One region of the Kitasatospora sp. NPDC001603 genome, then DNA from elsewhere that is predicted to be linked to it. Evidence: predicted binding sites of a transcription regulator. Region 1 holds the regulator's gene; each other region holds the start of a gene.

Evidence for each region. The regulator HrcA, encoded in region 1, represses chaperone genes, less so after heat shock. The targets are predictions, from matches to a motif close to TTNGCACTCNGNNNNNCNGAGTGCNAA.
Region 2: a site for HrcA is predicted at 2,169-2,195, ahead of groL (chaperonin GroEL). Genes of this name have one in related genera too.
Region 3: a site for HrcA is predicted at 2,033-2,059, ahead of ABT263_RS13345 (FmdB family zinc ribbon protein). Genes of this name have one in related genera too.

Annotation. Positions count from the first base shown of each region.
Region 1 is NZ_JBEPAA010000009.1:45,350-49,486, reverse strand. Features, by position in the region: gene pspAB (PspA-associated protein PspAB) at 1-249, opposite strand, end outside; gene htpX (zinc metalloprotease HtpX) at 279-1,199, opposite strand; gene hrcA (heat-inducible transcriptional repressor HrcA) at 1,460-2,494, shown strand; gene dnaJ (molecular chaperone DnaJ) at 2,571-3,710, shown strand; gene ABT263_RS08780 (16S rRNA (uracil(1498)-N(3))-methyltransferase) at 3,801-4,137, shown strand, end outside.
Region 2 is NZ_JBEPAA010000105.1:6,075-10,211, forward strand. Features, by position in the region: gene ABT263_RS35625 (DUF8819 family protein) at 1-289, opposite strand, end outside; gene groL (chaperonin GroEL) at 390-2,012, opposite strand; gene ABT263_RS35635 (cold-shock protein) at 2,428-2,631, opposite strand; gene ABT263_RS35640 (ubiquitin-like small modifier protein 1) at 3,235-3,513, opposite strand; gene thrC (threonine synthase) at 3,576-4,137, opposite strand, start outside.
Region 3 is NZ_JBEPAA010000016.1:54,708-58,844, forward strand. Features, by position in the region: gene ABT263_RS13330 (sigma-70 family RNA polymerase sigma factor) at 1-287, shown strand, start outside; gene ABT263_RS13335 (hypothetical protein) at 412-681, shown strand; gene mscL (large conductance mechanosensitive channel protein MscL) at 692-1,111, opposite strand; gene ABT263_RS13345 (FmdB family zinc ribbon protein) at 1,683-2,021, opposite strand; gene ABT263_RS13350 (MFS transporter) at 2,293-3,570, opposite strand; gene ABT263_RS13355 (potassium/proton antiporter) at 4,008-4,137, opposite strand, start outside.

The sequences.
Region 1 (4,137 bases):
GGCGTCCTTGGAGGCCTCCACCGGGACGCCGCCGCGCTCGGTGTCGGCGTCCAGCAGGGCCCGGACCTGCCGCTCGACCTCGACGAAGGCGCCGCCCTCGACCGAGGAGAAGCAGACCGACCCGACGCCGGTCGGCCGGAAGCCGGCCGCCGCCTCCAGGGTCAGCGCGGCCGAGGGCACGCCGAACAGCTGGTCGAGGTCGGGCCGGACGGGCTTGGTGCGGCCGAACAGTGCGTCCAGGATTCCCACGGCGGTCCCCTCCGGGGCGGGTCGTCGGCTCAGCGGCCGAGCTGGGTGGAGATCTTCGCCAGCTGCTCCAGCCGCTTCTCCAGCGAGGGGTGGGTGGAGAACAGCTGCGAGGCGGCCTCCCGGGCGCTCAGCGCGGGGGCGAAGTAGAAGGCGTTGTACGGCTGGGCCTGGCGCAGGTCCTTGGTCGGGATCGCGGCGATCTGGCCGGTCACCTTGGTGAGCGCCGAGGCCAGTGCGCTGGGCCGGCCGGTGAGCTGGGCGGCGGCCCGGTCGGCGGCCAGCTCCCGGTAGCGGGAGAGCAGCCGGGTCAGCAGGAAGCTGATCGCGTACACCACCACCGACACCAGCGGGATGACCAGCGCGGCGATCGCGGCGTTGGAGTCGTTGCTGTTGCGGCCGCCGCCCATGAAGCCGCCGTACATCGCGATCCGGGTCATCGCCCCGGCCAGTACGCCGAGGAAGCCGGCGATGGTCATCACCGCGACGTCCCGGTGGGCGACGTGCGACAGCTCGTGCGCCAGGACGCCCTCCAGTTCCTCCGGTTCCAGCCGCCGCAGCAGCCCGGTGGTGACGCAGACCACCGCGTTCTGCGGGTTGCGGCCGGTCGCGAAGGCGTTCGGCATGTCGTTGTCGGCGACCGCCACCCGGGGTTTGGGCATGTCGGCGAGGGCGCAGAGCCGGTCGACGGTGCCGTGCAGCTGGGGGTACTGCTCCGGGGTCACCCGGTGGGCGCCCATCGCCCGTTCGGTGATCTTGTCGCTGAACCAGAACTGGGCCACGAACAGCCCGCCGGAGATCAGCACGATCAGTGGCCAGGCGCCGCGCAGCAGCGCGATCAGCAGGCCGGTGAAACCCACGTACAGGAGCCCGATCACGAACATGGTCCCGACCATCCGGCCGGTCAGGCCGCGGTCCGGGGCGAAGCGGGTGGGCTGGCCCGAGGTCGACATCGCTGGTCCTCCGTTCGCCGTTCGCTATCGATGCTGCCACCCGGCCGGTCCCGCGGCATCACCCGCGCGCCGCGCGATGCGGGCAGGATCACCCCGGCGGTGCCGTTCCTGCCGTCGGACCCGGGCCTTACACTGGCAGGTACGGTTCTGGCACTCCTCTGTTCAGAGTGCCAAAGGCCGCGGTCCGCCCGGCGGACCGCACCATGCCGGAACGACACACGTCACCACGGACAACGTGCGAAGAGGGAGGTGCGTGCCCCATGGCCGGTGAGGTCCGCCAGCTCGACGAACGCAAGCTCGCCGTGCTCCGCGCCATCGTCCAGGACTACGTGGGCACCGAGGAGCCGGTCGGCTCCAAGGCTCTCGTCGAACGCCACAACCTCGGGGTCTCCCCGGCCACCGTCCGCAACGACATGGCCGCGCTGGAGGAGGACGGCTTCATCCACCAGCCGCACACCAGCGCCGGGCGGATCCCCACCGACAAGGGGTACCGCCTCTTCGTCGACCGGCTCGCCGAGGTCAAGCCGATGAGCGCGCCCGAGCGGCGGGCGATCCGGCACTTCCTGGACGGCGCGGTGGACCTGGACGACGTGGTCGCCCGCACGGTCCGGCTGCTCGCCCAGCTCACCCGGCAGGTGGCGGTGGTCCAGTACCCCTCGCTCTCCCGCTCCACGGTGCGCCACATCGAGCTGGTCGCGCTCGCTCCGGCCAAGGTCATGCTGGTCCTGATCACCAACACCGGCCGGGTCGAGCAGCGGATGGTCGACTGCCCGGGTCCGGTCGGCGAGGTGGTCCTCGCGGACCTCCGTGCCAAGATCAACACGAGGGCCGTCGGCGTGCGGCTGCCCGACGTGCCGGGGCTGCTGGACGAGCTCCCGGCGATGTTCGAGGCGGTGGACCGGCCGGCCGTCACCATCGTCCTGGCGACGCTCTTCGAGGCGCTCGCCGAGCAGAACGAGGAGCGGATCATGCTGGCCGGCACGGCCAACCTGACCCGCTTCGGCCACGACTTCCCGCTCACCATCCAGCCGGTGCTGGAGGCGCTGGAGGAGCAGGTCGTCCTGCTGCGCCTCCTGGGTGAGACGGCGGACGCCGGGATGACGGTCCGGATCGGCCGGGAGAACGCGTACGAAGGGCTCAATTCCACCTCGGTCGTCTCGGTCGGTTACGGTTCGGGCGACGAGAGCGTGGCCAAACTGGGTGTGATCGGTCCGACCCGGATGGACTATCCGGGCACAATGGGGGCGGTGCGAGCGGTGGCACGGTACGTGGGCCAGATCCTGGCCGAGTCGTAGGGAACGACCGGTGTCACACGGATGACACCGGTACCAGTCGCAAGCACTTCTACAGGCGGAACAAGCGGAGCATTTGGTGGCCACGGACTACTACGCGGTACTCGGCGTCCGACGGGATGCGGGGCAGGACGAGATCAAGAAGGCGTTCCGGCGCCTGGCGCGCGAACTGCACCCGGACGTCAACCCCGACCCGAAGACGCAGGAGCGGTTCAAGGAGATCAACGCCGCCTACGAGGTCCTCTCCGACCCGCAGAAGCGGCAGGTCTACGACCTCGGCGGGGATCCCCTCTCGCCCAACGGCGGAGGCGCGGGCGGCTTCGGCGCGGGCGCGGCCGGGTTCGGCTTCTCCGACATCATGGACGCGTTCTTCGGCGCGGCCGCCGGTCAGCGCGGCCCGCGCTCGCGCACCCGGCGCGGCCAGGACGCCATGATCCGGCTGGAGATCACCCTGGAGGAGGCCGCGTTCGGCACCACCAAGGAACTCCAGGTCGACACCGCCGTCACCTGCACCACGTGCAGCGGCGAGGGCGCCGCCCCCGGCACCTCCGCGCAGACCTGTGACATGTGTCGCGGCAAGGGCGAGGTCTCCCAGGTCACCCGGTCCTTCCTGGGCCAGGTCATGACCTCCCGGCCCTGCCCGCAGTGCCAGGGCTTCGGCACCGTCGTGCCGACCCCGTGCCCGGAGTGCGCCGGCGACGGCCGCGTGCGGGCCCGCCGCACCCTGACCGTGAAGATCCCGGCCGGTGTCGACAACGGCACCCGGATCCAGCTGGCCGGCGAGGGCGAGGTCGGCCCCGGCGGCGGCCCGGCCGGCGACCTCTACGTCGAGATCGCCGAGAGCACCCACCCGACCTTCCAGCGCCGCGGCGACGACCTGCACTGCACGGTCACCATCCCGATGACGGCCGCCTCGCTCGGCACCCAGGTGCCGCTGCAGACCCTGGACGGGCTGGAGGAGGTCGACATCCGGCCCGGCACCCAGTCCGGCCAGTCGATCCCGCTGCACGCCCGCGGCATCACCCATCTGCGCGGCGGCGGCCGGGGCGACTTGATAGTGCACGTCGAGGTGCAGACGCCCACCAAGCTCGACCCCGAGCAGGAGGACCTGCTGCGCCGGCTCGCGGTGCTGCGCGGCGAGGAGCGGCCCTCCGGGCAGTTCGCGCCGGGCCAGCAGGGGCTGTTCTCCCGGCTGAAGGACGCCTTCAACGGCCGCTGACCGTACCGGCGCCCGGTGCCCCGCTCCCGGCGGGTCACCGGGCGCCGTCGTTCCCCCGTCCGTCCCCCCACCCCCACTCCAGGAACCGCCATGACCGCGCCCGTGTTCGTCGTCGAGACCGCGCAGCTCGCCTCCGCCGCCCCCGGCGCGGTGGTCCGGCTGGACGGCCCGGAGGGGCGGCACGCCGCCGCCGTGAAGCGGCTGGAGCCGGGCGAGGCGGTGACCCTGGCCGACGGGCTCGGCCTGGGCGCCGACGGCACCGTCACGGCCGTGCACGGCAAGGACGCCGTCGAGGTGACGGTCGCCGCGGTCCGCCGGGAGGCCGAGCCGGCGCCGCGGATCGTCGTCGTCCAGGCGCTGCCCAAGGGCGACCGCGGCGAGCTGGCGGTGGAGACCATGACCGAGGTCGGCGTGGACGTGGTGATCC
Region 2 (4,137 bases), on a different contig from region 1:
CGGGCTCGACGCCCAGCGCGTGCGGGTCCCCGTCGGCCGCGCACGAGGTGCAGAGCGGCCAGCGGCCGTAGGCCTCCAGCAGTGCGTCCTGGACGTCCTGGGCGACCAGCCCGAGCACGTACTCGGCGCCGTCCGGCCACTGCTCCAGCCACCACCGGCGGTGCGTCACGGCGTCCTCGACCAGCGACACCACGGCGGCGTCCGCCACGTCCCGCGCGGTCAGGTCGGCCAGGATCAGCGCCCGCGCGTTGTGCAGGGCGGTCTCGATGTCATCAGCGGTGGCAGCCATCCGTCCATTGTCCCAAAACGGCGCCGGACACAACGCCGCACGGGCGGCTCCCCGAGGGGAACCGCCCGTGCGATCGGGAAACGACCGATCCCGGAGGGGATCAGAAGTCCATGTCACCGCCCGGCATGCCGCCGCCGGCGGCCGCGGCGGCCTTCTCCGGCTTGTCGGCGATGACGGCCTCGGTGGTGAGGAAGAGCGCCGCGATGGAGGCGGCGTTCTGCAGCGCGGAACGGGTGACCTTCGCCGGGTCGATGATGCCCTCGGCGATGAGGTCGACGTAGGTGTTGGTGGCGGCGTTCAGGCCGTGACCGGCGGGGAGGTTGCGCACCTTCTCCACCACGACACCGCCCTCAAGGCCGGCGTTGGTCGCGATCTGCTTGATCGGGGCCTCCAGCGCCACGCGGACGATGTTGGCACCGGTGGCCTCGTCGCCCTCCAGCTCCAGCTTGTCGAACGCGACACCGGCCTGCAGCAGCGCGACGCCACCACCGGCGACGATGCCCTCCTCGACGGCGGCCTTCGCGTTGCGGACGGCGTCCTCGATGCGGTGCTTGCGCTCCTTGAGCTCCACCTCGGTGGCCGCGCCGGCCTTGATGACGGCCACGCCGCCGGCCAGCTTGGCGAGGCGCTCCTGGAGCTTCTCGCGGTCGTAGTCCGAGTCGCTGTTCTCGATCTCGGCACGGATCTGGTTCACGCGGCCGGCGACCTGGTCGCTGTCGCCGCCACCGTCGACGATGGTGGTCTCGTCCTTGGTGATGACCACCTTGCGGGCGGTGCCCAGCAGGTCGACGCCGGCGTTCTCCAGCTTGAGGCCGACCTCCTCGGAGATCACGGTGCCACCGGTGAGGATGGCGATGTCGCCGAGCATGGCCTTGCGGCGGTCGCCGAAGCCCGGGGCCTTGACGGCGACGGACTTGAAGGTGCCGCGGATCTTGTTCACGACCAGGGTCGACAGGGCCTCGCCCTCGACGTCCTCGGCGATGATGACGAGCGGCTTGCCGCTCTGCATGACCTTCTCCAGCAGCGGGAGCAGGTCCTTGACCGAGCCGATCTTGGAGTTGGCGATGAGGATGTACGGGTCCTCGAACGCCGCCTCCATCCGCTCCAGGTCGGTGGCGAAGTAGGCGGAGATGTAGCCCTTGTCGAAGCGCATGCCCTCGGTGAGCTCGAGCTCCAGACCGAAGGTGTTGCTCTCCTCGACGGTGATGACGCCTTCCTTGCCGACCTTGTCCATGGCCTCGGCGATGAGCTCGCCGATCTGGGTGTCGGCGGCCGAGATGGAGGCGGTGGAGGCGATCTGCTCCTTGGTCTCCACGTCCTTGGCCTGGGCCAGCAGCTGGTCCGAGACGGCCTGGACGGCCTTCTCGATACCGCGCTTCAGGGCCATCGGGTTGGCGCCGGCGGCGACGTTGCGCAGACCCTCGCGAACGAGCGCCTGGGCCAGCACGGTGGCGGTGGTGGTGCCGTCACCCGCGACGTCGTCGGTCTTCTTGGCGACCTCCTTGACGAGCTCCGCGCCGATCTTCTCGTAGGGGTCCTCGAGCTCGATCTCCTTGGCGATGGAGACACCGTCGTTGGTGATCGTGGGGGCGCCCCACTTCTTCTCCAGCACGACGTTGCGGCCCTTGGGGCCGAGCGTGACCTTCACCGCGTCGGCGAGCTGGTTCATGCCACGCTCAAGGCCGCGGCGAGCTTCCTCATCAAAGGCGATGATCTTGGCCATCAGAAGTGGTCCTCCGGGACACGGTCGACTGCTCGGACCAAGGGGTGCCCGCGACGGACGGCCCTGGTGTGCGGGGGTCCTTTCCCCTACCGCTCCCGGGGGCCTCACCGACCCAGTCCGCTGTCACTCTCACACTGTGAGTGCTAACGCCAATGATTAGCACTCCGGGTAGGCGAGTGCAAGCCCAATCGCCCAACCCGCGAGCCGCGTCCGCCCCCTGCGGCCGCCGTCGGCGAGCCCCCGACGGGCCGCCGCCGGGCCGCCGCCGGGGTGCCCGGCACCCCCGCGCCGGACGCCGCGCGGGCCCCCGCCGGACATGCCGACGGGCCCGTACGACATGTGTCGTACGGGCCCGTCGTGAAGCAAGAGGTGCACCAGCCGAATGGGCCGAGCCGAACTCCTGGGGTCGGAAAGGTCAGACCGCGGCGCGGACCATGTCCGCCTGCGGGCCCTTCTGCCCCTGAGAGATCTCGAACTCGACCCGCTGGCCCTCCTCAAGGGTGCGGTAGCCGTCCATCTGGATCGCGCTGTAGTGGACGAAGACGTCCGCACCACCGTCGACCGCGATGAAGCCGTAGCCCTTCTCCGCGTTGAACCACTTGACGGTGCCCTGAGCCATTCCGAACTCCCCTAGTGCTGTGCTGGCCCTTCACGCGCCCGCAGGTCGCGGGCCCGGGTCTGGTTTGAGGCCGGCCCGGGGAACCCCCCCTGGGCGCAGCCGTGCACGCCACAATCGTCCGCGGAGACCACCGGAAGGCCTCCGGTGAGCGGGTGATTGCGTCGACCGCGGCTGAATGTATCCGGATCGACGCCCTCTGCAACAGGGTCAACCGCTGGGAATTCCCTAGGTCCGCCAGGGGACAGGCCAGACCAAAGCGGGAGGAAATCGGCATTTCACGCCGGACATAGCGGACGAATTACTCAAATGCCTTCGAGAATTCTGACATCGGCCTGACATGTTTCACGGTCACGGCCCCGGCGCCGGTCTCAGCGGCCGGACAGACACCGGCGGTACGGGCGCGGACGGAGTTCGAGTACCAGCACGAGGGGGGTGGGGCGGCCCTCTTCCCGGACGAGCCACACTCTACTCCCCCGGACCGCGAAATATTCCCGCCGGAATGCGGCGGGCCGCCCGCGCGTACGGGGATCGGAATTCCGTACGCACGGGCGGCCCGGTCGAAAACGGGTCGGCCGGTGAAAGGCCTGGTCGGAAAGGGGCGGATCAGCAGCCGCCGGCCACCGCGGGAATGATCGAAACGCTCGCGCCGTCCTTGATCTCGGTGGCCAGGCCCTCGGCGAACCGGACGTCGTCGTCGTTGACGTAGACGTTGACGAACCGGCGCAGCTTGCCGGCGTCGTCCAGGATCCGGGCGGCGATCCCGGCGTGGTTCCGCTCCAGGTCGGCGATGACGTCGCCCAGGGTGGCGCCCTCGGCGGCCACCTCGGCGGCGCCGCCGGTGTAGGTGCGCAGGATGGTCGGGATGCGGACGGTGGCGCTCATGGGGGATCTCCTCGGGCGGTGCGGCCGGGCGGCCGGTACGGGCTGCGGGGGCTGCGGACGGGTCAGGCGGACGCGAGGCCGGCGTCGCGGAACGAGGCCAGCGTCGGGCGGATGACGGTGGTCATCCCGGAGTCGGAGACGGCGTCCAGCGTCTTCAGGCCGTCACCGGTGTTGATCGCGACGGTCTCCTTGGCCGGATCCAGCTGTGCGGTCTCGACCAGCTTCTTCAGCACGCCGACGGTCACCCCGCCCGCGGTCTCGGCGAAGATGCCCTCGGTCCGGGCCAGCAGCTTGATCGCGGCGACCACCTCGGCGTCGGTGACGTCCTCGACCGCCCCGCCGGTGCGCCGGGCGATGTCCAGCACGTAGGGGCCGTCGGCCGGGTTGCCGATCGCCAGCGACTTGGCGATGGTGTCCGGCTTGACCGGCCGGATCACGTCCTGGCCGGCCTTGAAGGCCGCCGACACCGGCGAGCAGCCCGCCGCCTGGGCGCCGAAGATCCGGTAGGGCCGGTCCTCGACCAGGCCCAGCTTGATCAGCTCCTGCAGGCCCTTGTCGATCTTCGTCAGCTGCGAGCCCGAGGCGATCGGGATGACGATCTGCTCCGGCAGCCGCCAGCCGAGC
Region 3 (4,137 bases), on a different contig from region 1:
AGACCCAGTTCGGCGACCTGGTCGAGGACACCGGGGCGACGTCCCCGGAGGACGCCGTGATGGTCATGCTCCGCCGCGAGGAGCTGGACGGTCTGATCGGGCGCCTGGACGACCGGACGGCCTCGATCATCCGGTCGCGCTACGGGATGGAGGACGGCCGTGAGCGGACGCTCACCGAGGTGGGCAAGCAGCACGGGCTGACGCGGGAGCGGATCCGCCAGATCGAGAAGCACGCGCTGGCCGAGCTGAAGCGGATCGCCGACCACGCGGGCTTCGAAGCCGCCTGACGGCCTCCCCGCCGCCACCTCGCCGGCGTAGCGGGGCCCCGGGTGCGGAATCGCTCCGCGCCGGGGCCCTCACGCGTCCCCGGCGGCGGTCGGCGCGGGCGCGGGGAGCTTCTAGGCTGGAGGAGTGGACGATGTGCGAGACGGAGGCGGGCCGGTGACCGAGCGGGAGCCCAGGCAGGACGACGGGGACAGGACGGACGCCGCGGAGGCCGTGAAGGCGTCCGACGACCCCAAGGCCGCGACGAAGGCCCGGCTGGTCTTCCGGGACCCGCTGGACCAGCAGTCCAGTGACGACACCGACGCCGGCTGGGGCGGGCGCCCGGGAACGGCGGACAGTGGTGGACGGGGGCTGGACTGGTACCTGAGTCAGCGCCCGCCGCACCACGGCGACTGACGGGGAGTGCTCAGCGCTGCCGCGTGACCAGCGCGTCGCGGATCTCGGTCAGCAGCAGGACCTCCTTGGCCTCGGCCTCCGCCTGGACCTCGGCGAGGCTCTTGCGCCGGGCGGCGAACCTGGTCATCGGCAGGATCAGGCAGAAGTAGACGACGGCCGCGGTGATGACGAACTGCAGGAGGGCGCTCAGCACCGAGCCCCACAGGATGAGGATCCCGGACGTGACCTCGCCGGTCGCGCTCAGCTCGCAGGGGCCCTTGAGGCAGGAACTGTAGGCGCTCAGGTCCTTGGCTCCGAAGGCGCCGACGATCGGGTTGATCACGCCCTTGACGAAGGCGTTGATGATGTTGGTGAACGCCGCGCCGATGACGACGGCGACGGCGAGCTCGACGACATTTCCGCGCAGCAGGAATTCCTTGAAGCCTTTCATGCCGCGTGAACGACGAAGTCGTCGTCCGGTCACGGGTGATCTTCGAGGGGCCCCGATTGACAACCCGATCGGCCGACCGAGGCGGCGCCCGGCGGGGAGAGACCCGCCCGCGCGGGCCCGACGGCCAGCGCGGCCGACAGGGCGACCAGCAGCAGGGCGAGCACCCCGAACCGGTGCCGGGCGGCCCGGCGGAGCCGGTGGAGGCGGCCACCGCCACGCCGGATCGGCGCGAAGGGCGGCACCTCCCGCCGGGGCGGAACGGCCGGGGCGGGGAGCGGCGGGAACCGTGAGGGGAGGCTCGTGGTCGACATGGGCACCACCGGTGGTCGCAGGGCGCCGGCCCGGGGTGCGGGCCGGTTCTTCCGACGCACACTCTGGGCGGCCCAGGGGTCGGGTGGAAGTCCTGTCCCCAGGCCTGTGGACAACTCGGCCCTGTGGACAACTCCGTACACCCGAACGGGGTAGTGGGCCCATCGGCGGTTGACCGCGAGCGGCCTGCCCCCGCCCGGGCACGCGAAAGGCCCGCGGGCCGCGCGATGGCGCGGGCCCACGGGCCTTGCGAAGTCTGGTCTCAGCCGGCCGGCTTCGCCGCCGGAGCCGAGCTCGCGGCAGCGGTCGAGCCGCCCGAGGACGACGAGGACGAGGTCGAAGCAGCCGACGACGAGCCGGACGAGGACGAACCCGACGAGGTCGAGTTCGACGACGAGCCGGTGCCCACCGAGCTGGTGGACGAGGATCGGCTGTCGGTCCGGTAGAAGCCGGAGCCCTTGAAGACCACACCCACGGCCGAGAAGACCTTGCGGAGCCGTCCCTGGCAGTCGGGGCACGTGGTCAGCGCCTCGTCGGTGAACTTCTGCACCGCCTCCAGGCCGTTGCCGCACTCGGTGCACTGGTACTGGTACGTGGGCACTTGTCTTCCTCCTGGCACTCTCGCCTGATGAGTGCTAACGATGGTCAATGATGCGGCATTCCGCTGGATCAGTCCAGCGACTCGAATGTGAGATGAGCCGGGGCGCGCCGAAGCACCCGTTCCCGCGCCCGCCGGAAGCCGGCCGCCGAGGGCTGCCGCCCCGGCCCGGACCCGCCGCCCGACGCGGCCCGCCCCCGAGCCGCCCGGGACCCCGAGCCGCCCGGGCCCCCGGGCCACCCCGACCCGGCCCGCCGCCCCCGAGCCCCGCCGCTCAGCCCTTCGCCGCCCCGACCAGCTGCGGAGCCGAGCTCCGGTCGTTCGCGCCCGCGACCACCGTGCTCGCCGCGCCCGGCGCGATCAGCAGGTGCCGCAGCGCGACCAGCGCGACCAGGCCGAGCCCGGCACCGGCCATCGGCACCAGGAACCCCGCCGACGGCCCGTGTCCGTCGATCAGCCGTCCGGCGACCGTGGACCCGGCCGCCAGGCCCAGCCCGATCGCACCGGTCAGCCAGGTGAAGGCCTCGGTCTTGGCGCCGTCCGCGACCAGCGTCTCGACCAGGGTGTACCCGGTGATCAGCGTCGGTGCGATGGCCAGGCCGCAGACCAGCCCGGCGACGGACAGCGCGACCAGGTTGGGCATCGCCCAGAGCGTGGAGCAGCCCACGACCAGCAGCGCGTAGCTGGCCAGCATCCGGTGCCGGGCGGCCCGGCGCCAGGCGACCATGCCGTACAGCACGCCGGCCAGCATCGAGCCGCCGGCGAAGATCCCGTACACGGTGCCGTTGGCGCCGGGCTGGCCGACCGACTCGGTGAACGCGGTGACCGACACCTGCATGGCGCCGAAGACGGTGCCGACGCCCAGGAACGCGCCGGCCAGCAGCCGGACGCCGGGGGAGGAGAGCGCGGAGACCCGGCGGACGCCGGGCTGGTGCGGGTGCCGGGCCGGCGCGGTGCGCCGCTGGGCGGCGAAGGCCAGTCCGCCGACCACGGTCAGCGCGGCCTCGGCGATCAGCCCGGCGGCGGGCGTGACCGAGGTGGCGATGGCGCCGGCGAGCACCGGGCCGATCACGAAGGTGAACTCGTCCGTCACGGACTCGAAGGCGAAGGCGGTGTTGAGCTTGGCGGCCGACAGCGCGGACGCCGAACGCCCGCCGGCCGCACCCTCGGCGGAGAGCTTGGCGACCCAGCGGGACCGGACCATCGCGCCGACCTGCGGCACGCTGGCGCCGGCCGGGGCGGCGGCGAGGAAGAGGGTCCAGACCGGGGCGTGGCCCAGGGCCAGCGCGATCAGCGCGCCGACCGAGACCGCGTGCACGATCACGGTCGGGACGAGCACGGCGGCCTGGCCGTAGCGGTCGGCCAGCCGGCCGGTCTGCGGGCCGATGAAGGCCTGGGCGACGGCGGAGACCGCCGCGACGCTGCCGGCCGTGCCGTAGGAGCCGTGGGTGTCCAGCACCAGCAGGACGATGCCCAGGCTGAGCATCGCGTACGGGAGCCGCGCGGCGAAGGCGGGGGCCAGGAACGTCCAGGCCCCGGGGGTGCGCAGCAGTGCGCCGTACCCGACGCGGGCGGGTGCGCCCTGGTCGGGGGTGGCCCCGGTGCCCGGCCGGGTGTCCGGGAGCGTGTCGGTGGCCAGGGCGGCGCGGGTGTCCGCGGTGTTCTCGACCGTTCGGCGGGCCGTCACGGTCGTCCTTCCTGCTGCCTGGTAGCGCGGAAGGGGCATGGGGTGGCCCCGACGGCGCCGAGAGTCGTCCTCTCGCGCGTCGACCGGGGTAGTTACCGGGCCCGCCCGGCGTGGTTGCCGGGATCCGGGCCGCGGCCGCCGAGCGGTCGCGCCAACTCTGCTTCAGGCAGATGCTGGGGTGTTTCGATCGTTCTGCATATACGCGCGTAGATGACGCGCTACCCCCACCATACAGAGGACATCCAGATCTGTCCCGTCCATCGGAGGTGAACGCTGGACGAACCCCCCCGTGGTCATCGCGGTCACCGCCGCCCGTACAGCCACCCCGCGAGCTTGCCGCCCTTGTCCACGGCCCGCAGCCGCCGCTCGGCGGCCTCGCTGACCTCGTCGGTGGTCACGACCAGCAGTTCGTCGCCGCCGCGCAGCACGGTG